One region of the Brevibacillus sp. IT-7CA2 genome, then DNA from elsewhere that is predicted to be linked to it. Evidence: riboswitches for the same ligand, from Rfam matches in the RefSeq annotation. Region 1 holds a riboswitch; each other region holds the start of a gene.
The links. A riboswitch is a leader RNA that binds a small molecule or an ion and turns the genes downstream of it on or off. The one in region 1 is predicted to bind S-adenosylmethionine.

Region 1 (3,198 bases):
GCAATGGCCGCAAGGAATATGTATGGAATGATAAAAATGACAAGTATATCGGCGTAGAAGTCATTGCAGAAACAGGCAGTGTCGTCGGGCTGGGAACACCGCGTTCTAATACGGCAGTGACAGTAAAACGTGAGCAAGCGGAAGAGGCTTCACTCGCTTTCCTGCATAAGTACGTAGATCCCGGCGTAACAGAAGTCCAATTGGCGCAAGTCATACAGCCAGGTGGAGCCAATCCGGTGTCATCCGGCGAATGGGAATTCCGATATTTTATGAGCAAAGACGGTATTCCTGTATTGGACGATGATAATCCGGATCCGGCTTATTCAGTTACGGTTGACCCGTCAACCGGGAAAGTGACGAAGTTTCATAACTTCCGAGAGACGCACGAATTGGTTGAACTGCCAGCATCTTACAAAATCGTCTCCAAAGACGAGGCTGTCCAAGAATTTTTACGCGTCATGCCTTTGAAGCTGGTTTATTTGATGAAAGATGTAGATAGGAAGCCATTACCTCAACCTAAGCTGGCGTATGTGCCATGGAGCGGCGAAGAGCTGGCAAATAAAACGGTTACCATCGATGCCGTGACAGGCAAGATCATCGCCGACTAACAAGAAAAAAAGGCTATCCCGCAGCCATTCCTGATGGCTTTTGGGATAGCCTTTTTTAAACACTTATCTAACAGTCGTCACACGAGCACCCGATAATAACCAACAGGATAAACAGCACGAGCACGATTGCGAAGCAGTCACCGAAGAATCCGTTCCCGCAGAAAGATGTACTCATCTTTGTTTCCCCTCCTTTCCGTTATACTCCAGTCTATACACGAATGCCGATATTGGACTGGGCGGATGCCCAGCTTAGGCAAAAATGGGCGCGTAAGAGGGGAGGCTTAGTAAAAAATAGACAATTCACAATTGACGAGGAGACAAAGGGGGTGTTAAGATACTTGCAAACATTCAAGACATTTCGCAAAACAACTAAATGACAAGTGTACGACTCTTATCCAGAGAGGCAGAGGGACTGGCCTGATGAAGCCTCGGCAACCGGTAAAAATCCGGTGCCAATTCCAGCAAAGCTACGTGCTTTGAAAGATAAGAGGATGTCTCAGGCGTTTTCGTATCTGCTGACAAATCCTCTTCTTTCAAAGAAGAGGATTTTTTTATTTTATTTACCCAATTACAGAGAATAAGCCGATGCAAGGGAGAAAAGGGGCACGTCAATGAAACCAACTTTTCGCGAACAGCTTTCCCGGAAAATTCTGATTCTGGACGGTGCAATGGGCACCATGCTTCAACAGGCGAACCTGACTGCTGATGATTTCGGCGGTGAAGCCTATGATGGCTGTAATGAACTCCTGAACCTGACCAGACCAGATGTGATTCGTTCCATTCATGAGAAATATTTAGAGGCGGGCGCAGACATCGTCGAGACAAATACGTTTGGTGCTGCTTCCATCGTTTTGGCCGAGTACGATGTGCCAGAGAAAGACCTTGAGATCAATATAGCGGCAGCACGCTTGGCCAGAGAAGCGGTGGATGCCTATTCCACGGAGGAGTGGCCGCGTTTTGTAGCTGGTGCAATGGGACCTACGACCAAAACCCTTTCGTTGACAGGTGGTGTCACTTTCGAAGAACTGGTCGAGGCGTATTATCGTCAGGCAAAAGGTCTGATTCTCGGTGGCTCCGATGTTCTTCTTTTGGAAACTTCGCAAGATACGTTGAACGTCAAGGCTGGCGGAATCGGGATTCGCAAAGCTTTTGAAGAGCTTGGACAGGAGATCCCGGTGATGCTGTCAGGTACGATTGAGCCGATGGGCACGACGCTTGCGGGCCAAAACATCGAGGCGTTTTACATCTCCTTGGAGCATATAAAGCCAGTTTCTATTGGTCTGAACTGTGCGACTGGTCCGGAGTTCATGCGTGATCATCTGCGGACATTGTCAGGAATTGCCCAATGTGCGGTCAGCTGTTATCCGAACGCAGGCTTGCCAGACGAGAACGGCCATTACCATGAAACGCCACAGGGACTTGCCTCGAAAATGCTGGCGTTCGCTGAACAGGGCTGGATAAACGTCGCTGGCGGTTGCTGCGGAACAACGCCTGACCATATTCAAGCGATGGCAGAAGCATTGAAAGACTGCAAGCCGCGCAGTGCAGCTGTAGAACCGCTGAGCGCGGTCTCCGGGATCGAGGTCGTGTACGTCGAAGATGACAATCGTCCCCTGCTAGTAGGGGAGAGGACCAATGTCATCGGTTCCAAAAAATTCCGCGAAATGATTGCAGCTGGTCACTATGAAGAAGCATCCGATATTGCCCGGGCCCAAGTAAAACGCGGCGCACATGTCATCGATATATGCTTGGCTGATCCCGACCGTGATGAATACGAAGATATGGAAAAATTCTTACAGTTCATCGTGAAAAAAGTAAAAGCGCCCCTCATGATCGACTCGACAGATGCCAAGGTTATGGAGCTGGGACTTCGCTATTCGCAAGGGAAGGCCATTCTCAACTCGATCAACCTGGAAGACGGGTTGGAGCGATTTGAGGAAGTCGTTCCGCTTATTCACAAGTTCGGTGCCTCTGTTGTCGTTGGAACGATAGAGGAAGCGGGTATGGCTATCACTCGCGAAAAGAAGCTGGAGGTCGCGCAACGCTCGTACGACATTCTTGTCAACCAGTATGGAATAAAGCCACAGGATATTATTTTCGATCCACTCGTCTTTCCAGTAGGGACAGGGGATGAACAATATATCGGCTCTGCAAAGGAAACCGTAGAAGGAATTCGTTTGATCAAACAAGCAATGCCTGCTTGCAAGACGATTCTGGGTGTCAGTAACGTTTCCTTCGGCTTGCCGCCTGCGGGTCGGGAAGTGCTGAATGCGGTCTTCTTGTATCACACCACTCTTGCAGGGCTTGATTACGCCATCGTCAACACGGAAAAGCTGGAGCGCTACGCTTCGATTCCAGAAGGCGAGAGAAAGCTGGCAGAAGCCCTTCTATTCGAGACAAATGATGAGACATTGGCGGCCTTCACCGAATTTTATCGCCAAAAGAAAAAGGAAGTCCGTGTGGAAGTCTCCTCGTTAACGCTCGAAGAACGCTTGGCCCGTTATGTAGTCGAAGGCTCCAAGGATGGTCTGGTGGAAGACCTGAAGCTGGCTTTGGATAAATACGCACCGCTCGAGATCATCAACGGTCC
Region 2 (3,198 bases), on a different contig from region 1:
CGCTCGGCACCCTAATCTCAGTCCATTTGATGTGAGGCAATTGCTTTATCAAACGGCTACTGACTTGGGAGAGAAAGGATGGGATCGGAAGACTGGATACGGCTTGTTAGATGTCAACAAAGCAGTAAAAACGGCACTTTCTTACGACTTTTTAGAGCCGAATGATTCTTCTTCCAAAGCGAAGGCGTTTCCGATTGAGTCACAAATACGCGGCAATTTGGGTCCAAAAGATACCGTAGATTGGCTGAAGATGGACATCCCTTACGATGGAAAGGTCAGCTTTACGGCTACAGTCACATCGGGTATTTCTTCGGCGATGGCTGCTACCTTTTACCCTGAGAATCGTCAACCGATTACACATTACTTCGGGAATCGAGATATGATAACGGTCCCGGTCAAGGCGGGAAGAATGAACATCCGCTTAATGCGCAATGGAGGCGTCAACAACGCTTTTACATACGTGTTGACGAGTAAATTTTCAATCAACCCTGACCGAAATGAACCGAACGATACACAAGAAACGGCCAGACCACTTGTAGGGAACCAAATCAGTGTGACAGGCAATTTTCATGATGAAGGCGATCAGGATTGGTTCTCTTATTATGTTCGTGAGTACGGGCATTTTGATGTCACTGTTAGCCCTGACAACAAGCGAGTGGATCTGTTGCTGGGTCTTGGTAAACAAGAGCCTGGTCAAAAAGCAGTAGTTTGGGATCCTCTATACGATAATGGGACAAAGGGCAATCCGACAGAGCGGGTCAGTAAAGAGGTGTCTCCGGGTAAATATTACATCCGTGTGAGCGAGTATTCGCGGAATGCAGTCAATGGCGAATACCAGCTGGATTTGGGGTACACGCCAGTAAAAAAAGATTTTAATGAGCCGAATGACACCTATCAAAAAGCGTCTCCGTTAAGCGGTGGGACAGTGATGTCAGGCACAATACCGACAGCTACTGATTCCGACTGGTTCCAATTTACTGTGAATAGTGAATCGTATGTGACGTTCCGAGCGCCGTACATTCCTGTCGATAGCGGCTTTCGTTTCGCGCTCTATAGCGATCGAAACATGAACTATGCGATCGCTTCGACGAATGAGGTAGCGGAGCTGTCTAACCGAGGAAACGATGTTATCGGTTTGCGTTTGCAACCAGGAAAATATTATGTACGCCTTAATAGCGGTACTGCGTTCAAATATGAATCGTACCGACTCACGGTGACGCAGCAGAAATTGATAGGGGGCTATCGCGATATTTCGGACCACTGGGCGCGCTCAGAGATCGTCAGACTTAGCTCTCGCGATATTGTAAATGGGTTTAATGATGCGTCGTTCAAGCCGAATCAGGCAGTGACCCGTGCAGAATTTGCCACGATGCTGCTTAAATCGATGCGTGCGACCGGTTCCAAGGTAGCAACTACCTACACAGGAAAAACGACCTTCCGGGATATGCCAAAGCGGCACTGGGCGTACCACAACCTAGGTGTAGCCTATCAATTGGGAATTTTGAAAGGGTACCCGAGGAATGAAATGAAGCCGGATCAGCCGATATCGCGTGCAGAGATGGCAGTAATGATCGCGCGGGCACGTGATGTTTTGATGTATAACCGTGGTACCTCGAATTATCAGGATGTGCCAACGAGTCATTGGGCTTCTCCTGCTATTGAGGCTTTAACATCTAGAAATTGGGTCAATGGGTACGGTTCTTCCTTTAAACCGAATGGAAGGGCAACTCGCGCCGAGGTAGTTGTGGTACTTTCCAAAGCCTATCAACTATAAGTAAAATTTTTCCTATTGACATCTCTGAAAAAAACAATTATTCTATTATCCGTAATGGATACTCTTATCCAGAGCAGGCGGAGGGACTGGCCCTATGAAGCCCGGCAACCGATCTAGAGCGGTGCTAACCAGCAGAACGGACATCTGTTCTGGCCGATAAGAGGATGAAGGAAGCAAAAAACGCTCAAACCTTTTCCTCCTAAAAGATGGAAAAGGTTTTTTATTTGCGTTTACGTAGATAAAATCCTGACTCGGCTACCACACTATTTGTATGAGGTCAAAGGAGGTATTTTCTCATGGCTTTGCAAAAAGGTCGTCGTCTGTTTACATCCGAATCTGTAACTGAAGGACATCCGGATAAAATTTGTGACCAAATTTCCGACTCCATCTTGGATGCGATCCTGTCCAAAGATCCAAACGCTCGCGTAGCTTGCGAAACTTCCGTAACTACTGGTTTGGTTCTCGTAGCAGGTGAGATCACTACAAACACTTATGTGGATATCCAAAAGCTCGTTCGTGAAACCATTCGTGAAATCGGTTATGACCGTGCGAAATTTGGTTTTGACGCTGACACTTGCGGTGTTATTACTGCAATTGGCGAGCAGTCCGCTGACATTGCACTTGGTGTAGACCAAGCATTGGAAGCACGCGAAGGCAAAATGACTGACGCTGAGATCGAAGCAATTGGTGCTGGTGACCAAGGTTTGATGTTTGGTTTTGCTTGCAATGAAACACCTGAGCTGATGCCACTTCCGATCAGCATGTCCCACCAATTGGCTCGTCGTCTGACTGAAGTACGTAAAAACGGAACACTTGCTTACCTCCGTCCTGACGGAAAAACACAAGTAACCGTTGAGTACGATGGCGACAAACCAGTTCGTATCGATACAATCGTTATTTCTACCCAACATGCTCCTGAAACAACTTTGGAGCAAATCAAGCAAGATCTGGTTGAACAAGTAATCAAACCAGTTGTTCCAGCTGAACTGTTGGACGCTGATACCAAATACTTCATCAACCCAACTGGCCGTTTCGTAATTGGCGGACCACAAGGGGATGCTGGCTTGACTGGCCGCAAAATCATCGTAGATACTTACGGCGGTTATGCTCGTCATGGCGGCGGTGCGTTCTCCGGTAAAGATCCGACAAAAGTTGACCGTTCCGGTGCTTACGCAGCTCGTTATGTAGCGAAAAACATCGTGGCTGCTGGCCTCGCAGACAAATGCGAAGTACAAGTTGCTTACGCAATTGGTGTAGCACAACCAGTTTCCATCGCAGTAGATACTTTCGGTACAGGTACCATTTCCGAAGAAGCTCTGGTGAAATTGGTTCGCAAACACTTCGACCTGCGTCCTGCTGGTATCATCAAGCAGCTCGACCTGCGTCGTCCTATCTACAAACAAACAGCTGCATATGGCCACTTT
Region 3 (3,198 bases), on a different contig from region 1:
ATCCAGTCGGGCTTTCAATGTTTTGAGCCCACGCATCACGAGCCAGCAGTCCTGCACACCCAAAATCGCTCCCATGCCATTCTGGATAAAGTAGAGCTGTTCCCCTAACGCAGCCTCTCTGGTCACAGCCAGACCTGCAACGACGTCGCTATGCCCTCCGATAAACTTCGTTGCACTATGAATGACCACATCTGCGCCAAGCTCCAATGGCCGCTGGTAATACGGGGTAAGGAACGTATTATCGACAATGACGAGCAAGCCGTGCTCCTTCGCTATACGAGAAACCGCTGCAATATCTGTCACCTTTAAGGTGGGATTGGAGGGGGTCTCCAGGTAAACCCCTTTCGTTGCCGGTGTAATGGCCGCACGAACGGCTTCTGTATCTGTTGCATCCACGAACGTAACGGAGATGCCCATTCTCGACAATACCTTGGTCAAAAACCGAAACGTGCCACCGTATACATCTTCCGCCACTACAACATGGTCTCCAGCTGAAAACAACATGAACACGCTGGAAATGGCAGCCATGCCAGATGAGAACGCGAAACCGCGTGCGCCTCCCTCCAGAGACGCAATGGCGTCCTCCAAAGCCTGCCTGGTCGGATTGCCTGATCTTGCATAATCGAATGTACCTGGCTGATCGATATCAGCCTGATGAAATGTGGAAGCCTGATAAATCGGAACCGACGACGCACCTGTGAACGGGTCAATGCAAGTCGAACCGTGGAGGATCTTGGTTGCAAAATTCATCGTACACTCCCCCCTACGACCAAACTAGCATTCAATGCCTGAAACAAATCGGCTACGACATCATCTGGATGCTCGATGCCAACCGACAGTCGCAACAATCGATCACAAACACCGACATGCTCTCTGACTTCTTGCGGGATATCGGCGTGAGTCTGCGTCGCCGGATACGTACACAATGACTCGACACCACCCAGACTTTCTGCAAAGGACACCATTTGCAGATTTTGCAGGAACAATCCCACCTGCTCTGCATCGCATACGCGGAACGATACCATCCCACTATGCCCAGTCGCTTGATTCACCTGGATCTCATGTCCCGGATGCTCTGGCAGACCTGGATAAAATACCTCCGCTACTGCCGGATGCTCACGCAGCTTTTCCGCTACAATCAAGGCATTGGATTGATGGCGCTCCATCCGCAATGCCAATGTTTTCATCCCGCGAACGAGAAGCCAACAATCTTGCGGCCCAAGTACAGCACCGATCGAATTGTGCAAAAACCGGATTTTTTCCGACAACTCTTCCCCTTTTGTTACGATGAGTCCAGCCAGCACATCGTTATGTCCTGCCAAATACTTGGTTGCACTATGTAAGACGATATCTGCACCAAGCTCTAATGGGCGTTGACAATACGGGGTTAAGAATGTGTTGTCTACAATCGTCAGGAGCCCGTGCTGTTTCGCCAATTGTGTTACTGCTCGAATATCGGTAATCTGCATGAGCGGATTGGTTGGTGTCTCAACAAAGATGGCCTTTGTATCCGGGCGAATCGCATCTTTGAGTGCACGAATGTCACGTAAATCCACGTACGAAAACGTCAGACCGTAACGAGAGAGCACTTGCTCGAACAATCGATAGGTTCCCCCGTACAGATCGAGTGAAACGATCAGATGATCCCCTTGGGAAAACAAACCCATGACGGTATGAACAGCAGCCATTCCGGAGGCGCAAGCAAATCCTGTATCTCCTGATTCTGCTTCAGCGATGGTCTCCTCCAAAATGGTGCGAGTAGGATTAGCTGTGCGTGTATAATCATATCCAGTGCTCTGGCCCAAGGCAGGATGGCGATAAGCCGTTGCATAGTAAACAGGAAAGCTCACCGCCCCTGTTTTTTCGTCTCTGCCTACGCCCGCCTGAATCAATTTCGTTTCTAACTTCATGTCTATTTCTCTCCCTCCAATAGTGTACGAGGGCATCAAAAAAGCCCCCTTTCCTCTGAAAGAAGGCTTTGTTTACGTCACCGTAAGCAAATCCTTCTCATCTTTCAGAGTTTGATAACTCTGCAGGAATTAGCACCATTATCTCCCTGTTAAAATACAGGTGATTGGTTGCCGGGCATCATCGGGCCAGTCCCTCCGCCGCTCTGGATAAGAAGATTGCTATTCAATTTGATTGACCCTAATACTAAAGGATCGGCAGGATCCTTGTCAACAATTTATTTCCACCCGTTAATTTGCATCCTTCAAGGCTGTCATAACTTGATTGTCCAGCTTCGCTGCCGCGTTTTTGTCATACGTCTTTTCATATTGTGGTTCTACGGAAATACGGGAACCGTAAAACATAATATCACGAACAGCCTCAATCTTGATTTCTGCCATGGCCAGCTTGAGCGGAACACCTTCCAGTCGGTCTGTTTTGACGACAGCACGACCATTAATGGCGAAAGACGAGCCGGCACCGATCAAATGCAGAACAATTTGTGGTTCCTTCGCAATATTAGCCAAAATACGTGAGCGATTATCCACGGCAAAACGAATCGTATCGGCGCTGACAGCATACGTCCAGGACAAGGAGCTGAGCGATGGTGCCCCTGACTCATGGTCTACTGTGCCCAAGGTAACAAAACGCTCCTTTTGCAAGAGCTTGAATAAATCTTCGGAAAGAGATTGGGAAACAGTTTCAGCCATTTTAAAGCCTCCTAACAAACGTTTTGTACGTTCATTTTACCCTTCACATAGCTGATAGGCAAACGTTTCCTCTCCACCTTGATTCTGGTGGTCTTTTTCCCTAGACTGGTAGGTAACGATATCGAATGATGGAAGGGGATGGACAGCTTGTCGCCTACAGACCGCCTTATCCAGCAAATTGACCAAGTACTTGAAGAGCTTCAGGAAGTTCGGAAGGTAAATGAGCGGATGCATAAAATTGCGATGTTCCTGGAAGATATTCGACTAGCAGATGTGATCCAAAATTACACAGCCCCGCGCAAGCTGCTCTGGATCAATTTCCTCGCAGGTCTTGCCCGGGGTCTGGGATTGACGATTGGTACTGCTATCGTTTTGGCTTTCCTCGGCTCCCTCTTGACGCAATTTCTTTCGATCCCCATTCTGGGGGATTACATCAGACAATTGGTGGAGTACGTCGAGACTTACAAGCAGCGGCCTTAACGATAGAGACTAGTCTCTGTCGTCGTCACGATCGTCATCGTCGTCATGATCATCATCGTGG
Region 4 (3,198 bases), on a different contig from region 1:
AAACGATGGTCCTGCAAGCAAACTGTACGAAAAGCGGTGATTGTGAGCTGACGATGCTTCCGTTTCACGCAGAATTGGGACAAGCTGTACCCATGAATGAAAGCAACGGCGCTGCCCTGCTAAAACGCATTGAATCCATTTCTGAGAGTGTCGACATACAAAGTGACGGGCGTATACAGCCGCGTGCAAAAGCGGTGGAGACTGCCCCCTGACAAAAGAAGCCGTGTTTCCAGGTAACTAGAAATACGGCTTTTCTTCATATGATTCCTCTTACTTACGCAGATTCGATAATGGGGAAGCAGCGCACTTCTAAGCCGAAATCATTTTTCAATAGGGACTCGTGCTCTTCACTGATTCCTGTCACGATCAAACCTGCGCGCAAGACGCCTCCCAAGTCGAATTGGACTTTTAGTTTATGCACGTTGACTCCTGCCTGCTGAAGGAAATGCAGGACACGATCTGGCGTAGCAGTATGACATGAGCCCTCAAGGTAACATAGGACGTGTTCTGCCGAGTTTACCGTGCCTCCAGCTTTGTCGGCCGTTTTTTCTTTCCAGGTAGGATGTGGTGTGAATGGCTGTGTCAATAAATAGGCCAAATCCTCCACGACTGCACTTGCTGTAGGGAGCTCTCCTGCCCCTCTTCCTGTAAACAACAAGTCTCCCACGATGTTGCCGGATAGCTGGACAGCATTAAACGCGTCGTGGATTTGTGCCAACGGATGGCTCAGCGGAAGCATGGTTGGTTCAACTGATAGGCGAATTCCTTTCTCAGCTTGATAGGCCTGCGCGATCAGCTTGATCCGGTACCCCAGCTCGCTAGCAATCCGAATGTGACCTGCTGACAAATCTGCAATTCCTCTGCGAACAACATCTGCTAAAGGCAGCGATTCTCCGTAAACAAGCTGTGCCAAGATATACAATTTGTACATAGCATCAAAGCCTTCTACATCCGAACGAGGGTCCGCTTCCGCATAGCCCAGCTCCTGCGCTTGCTTGAGCACCTCCTGGTAAGAGAGCTGCTCTGCCTCCATTTTCGTCAAAATGAAGTTCGTTGTTCCGTTAAGAATACCGCGAACGCCTTGAATATCGTTCGTGCGTAGGAACTGCCGGAGCACGCTCAAGATCGGGATGCCCCCTGCCACACTCGCTTCATAGGCAAGATGCACTTGATGCTGATTTGCCAAATCGACTAGCTCCGTTCCTTTTTTCGCCAGGAGTTCTTTGTTGGCAGTTACTACATGGCAGCCCTTTTCGATCAAAGCACGGACGTAGTCATAGGTAGGTTCTACACCGCCCATGACCTCCACCACGATATCCACATCGCTGCTCAATACATCCTCAAAGTCTGTTGTCAGTAATGCCGGGTCGATATGAACCGCCCGCTCTTTTTCCGAGTCACGCACCAATGCCTTGACGATCTCAATTCGTTTACCCAGACGAGAAGCCAGCTTCTCCTGCTGCGAACGGATCGTTTTGATTACGCCTCCACCCACTGTTCCCAATCCCAATAATCCCACGCGTACCACTTCTACACTCATCCTGACCACCCCATACCCCGAATTTTAGATAAAAAGAAAAGCCATCTTCGATAAGAAGAAGGCTTGTTAGCAGCTACTGCTCCCCTCCTTATCTCCCAGGACGTATATGTCCTGCAGGAATTGGCACCTTGTCACAAAACATGCGTGACGGTTGCCGGGCTTCATCGGGCCAGTCCCTCCACCTCTCTGGATAAAGAAAATATGAAATTGAAAAAAACCTTCTTCGCTAAGAAGAAGGTTCACCTACTAATCGAGTAACCCGCTTCTTATCTTTCGAGACGAAACGTCTCGCAGGAATTGGCACCTTGTCGCAATATGCAACGGTTGCCGGGCTTCATCGGGCCAGACCCTCCACCTCTCTGGATAAGAACTATTTATGCTGTTGAGCTTTATTCTAAGAAATTCCAAGGCAAGCGTCAACAAAATTCTTTCTTTTCTGATTGCAAGCTGATTTGGTCAGGCTTTCAGGTGTAGGTGAACAGGCTTTCTACCTCTTCCATACTGCAGCAAGTGCAATGAAACACGCACTCCTGGCATTCCTCGGGCAGCTCTTTTTCCTCGACATATCCGCACCATTGGCAAATAAAAAGTTGCATCATCGCACACCCTCCTCTTCTTTTATCCTACCCAAAATAAAAAGAGCATTTTCTACTCGACCGTGACGATCGTTAGAAAATGCCAGAAAAGGAGGGACGTACTTGTCTACTCGCTGTTTTTCGCAAGCCATCTCTAACACCTCCCTATCTCCCGTAGGTCTATCAGTGTTGTCGAAACAGGCAGGTCTCCTGACTTTGGGTTCATCATCTAGCGTCGCCTTCCCCGTCTATATTGATAGACCAGTGGCTTATTGGACGCTGACTCCCTCTTACAGTGGCGGGACCGTGTTTTGCGAACATTGTTCGTGGGCCAGGAGCCATTCCTTTCGCCACAAGCCACCCGAATAGCCTGTTAAACTCCCGTTTGCTCCTATAATTCTGTGACATGGCACGATGATGTTCAGTCGATTTTTTCCGTTGGCATTCCCAACTGCCCTCACTGCATTTTCCTTCCCAATTAACGCGGTTAGCTCCGTGTATGTAATCTTGTGCGCATAGGGAATGGTGGTCAATGTGTGCCAGACTGTTTTCTGAAAGTCTGTCCCTTTCATCCACAGGGGAACAGAAAAGGACTGTCTCTTGCCGGAAAAATATTCGTCCAGCTGTTGCCGACAAACGAGGAGAGGCTCTGACCTACCCCAAATACCGATCTTTCAAAATCGTAGTGTGGTGAGCTTCATGTCCAGCAATCACATAGGCCAACGTCCTTGCAGATAGCTTGTTTCCGTTGACAAGTCCTGTACGCAACCACGCTTCTGGAGAGATTCCTCGCACCTGCGCGATGGTGGAAGCCCGCACAGCCTTATACTCTTCCAATAAATCAGAGAGGTCTCTTAGGTGAAAACACCCGTGTTCTACAAAAGCATTTTCATCAAAGCCGACGAGGGGTGTCTGATCTCCTCTCGCGATTCTCAGCAAGCGATAGCTCATGATGCGTTCTGTATCGACGAGATGACCCAAAACCTCTTTTACCGTCCATTTGCCTGGTGCATACCGATAATCCATTTGCTCGGGCGCAAGTGACGAAAATAACGCGACTTGCTTCTCGCCTTGTTGTGTGAG

Region 2: another riboswitch for S-adenosylmethionine. It lies ahead of metK (methionine adenosyltransferase); the one in region 1 lies ahead of metH (methionine synthase).
Region 3: another riboswitch for S-adenosylmethionine. It lies ahead of ACM6JA_RS09830 (aminotransferase class I/II-fold pyridoxal phosphate-dependent enzyme); the one in region 1 lies ahead of metH (methionine synthase).
Region 4: another riboswitch for S-adenosylmethionine. It lies ahead of ACM6JA_RS09245 (homoserine dehydrogenase); the one in region 1 lies ahead of metH (methionine synthase).

What each region holds. Positions count from the first base shown of each region.
Region 1 is NZ_CATKQT010000022.1:38,719-41,916, forward strand. Features, by position in the region: gene ACM6JA_RS13075 (YcdB/YcdC domain-containing protein) at 1-608, shown strand, start outside; gene ACM6JA_RS13080 (YjcZ family sporulation protein) at 676-783, opposite strand; SAM riboswitch class I at 997-1,098, shown strand; gene metH (methionine synthase) at 1,220-3,198, shown strand, end outside.
Region 2 is NZ_CATKQT010000054.1:89,372-92,569, reverse strand. Features, by position in the region: gene ACM6JA_RS29310 (S8 family peptidase) at 1-1,774, shown strand, start outside; SAM riboswitch class I at 1,836-1,937, shown strand; gene metK (methionine adenosyltransferase) at 2,071-3,198, shown strand, end outside.
Region 3 is NZ_CATKQT010000011.1:685,996-689,193, forward strand. Features, by position in the region: gene ACM6JA_RS09825 (trans-sulfuration enzyme family protein) at 1-750, opposite strand, end outside; gene ACM6JA_RS09830 (aminotransferase class I/II-fold pyridoxal phosphate-dependent enzyme) at 747-1,910, opposite strand; SAM riboswitch class I at 2,005-2,124, opposite strand; gene ACM6JA_RS09835 (pyridoxamine 5'-phosphate oxidase family protein) at 2,199-2,657, opposite strand; gene ACM6JA_RS09840 (DUF5665 domain-containing protein) at 2,796-3,137, shown strand; gene ACM6JA_RS09845 (hypothetical protein) at 3,147-3,198, opposite strand, start outside.
Region 4 is NZ_CATKQT010000011.1:565,385-568,582, forward strand. Features, by position in the region: gene ACM6JA_RS09240 (CapA family protein) at 1-212, shown strand, start outside; gene ACM6JA_RS09245 (homoserine dehydrogenase) at 275-1,540, opposite strand; SAM riboswitch class I at 1,626-1,737, opposite strand; SAM riboswitch class I at 1,804-1,910, opposite strand; gene ACM6JA_RS09250 (hypothetical protein) at 2,005-2,139, opposite strand; cobalamin riboswitch at 2,298-2,504, opposite strand; partial or broken gene ACM6JA_RS09255 (hypothetical protein) at 2,694-2,786, opposite strand; gene ACM6JA_RS09260 (DinB family protein) at 2,770-3,198, opposite strand, start outside.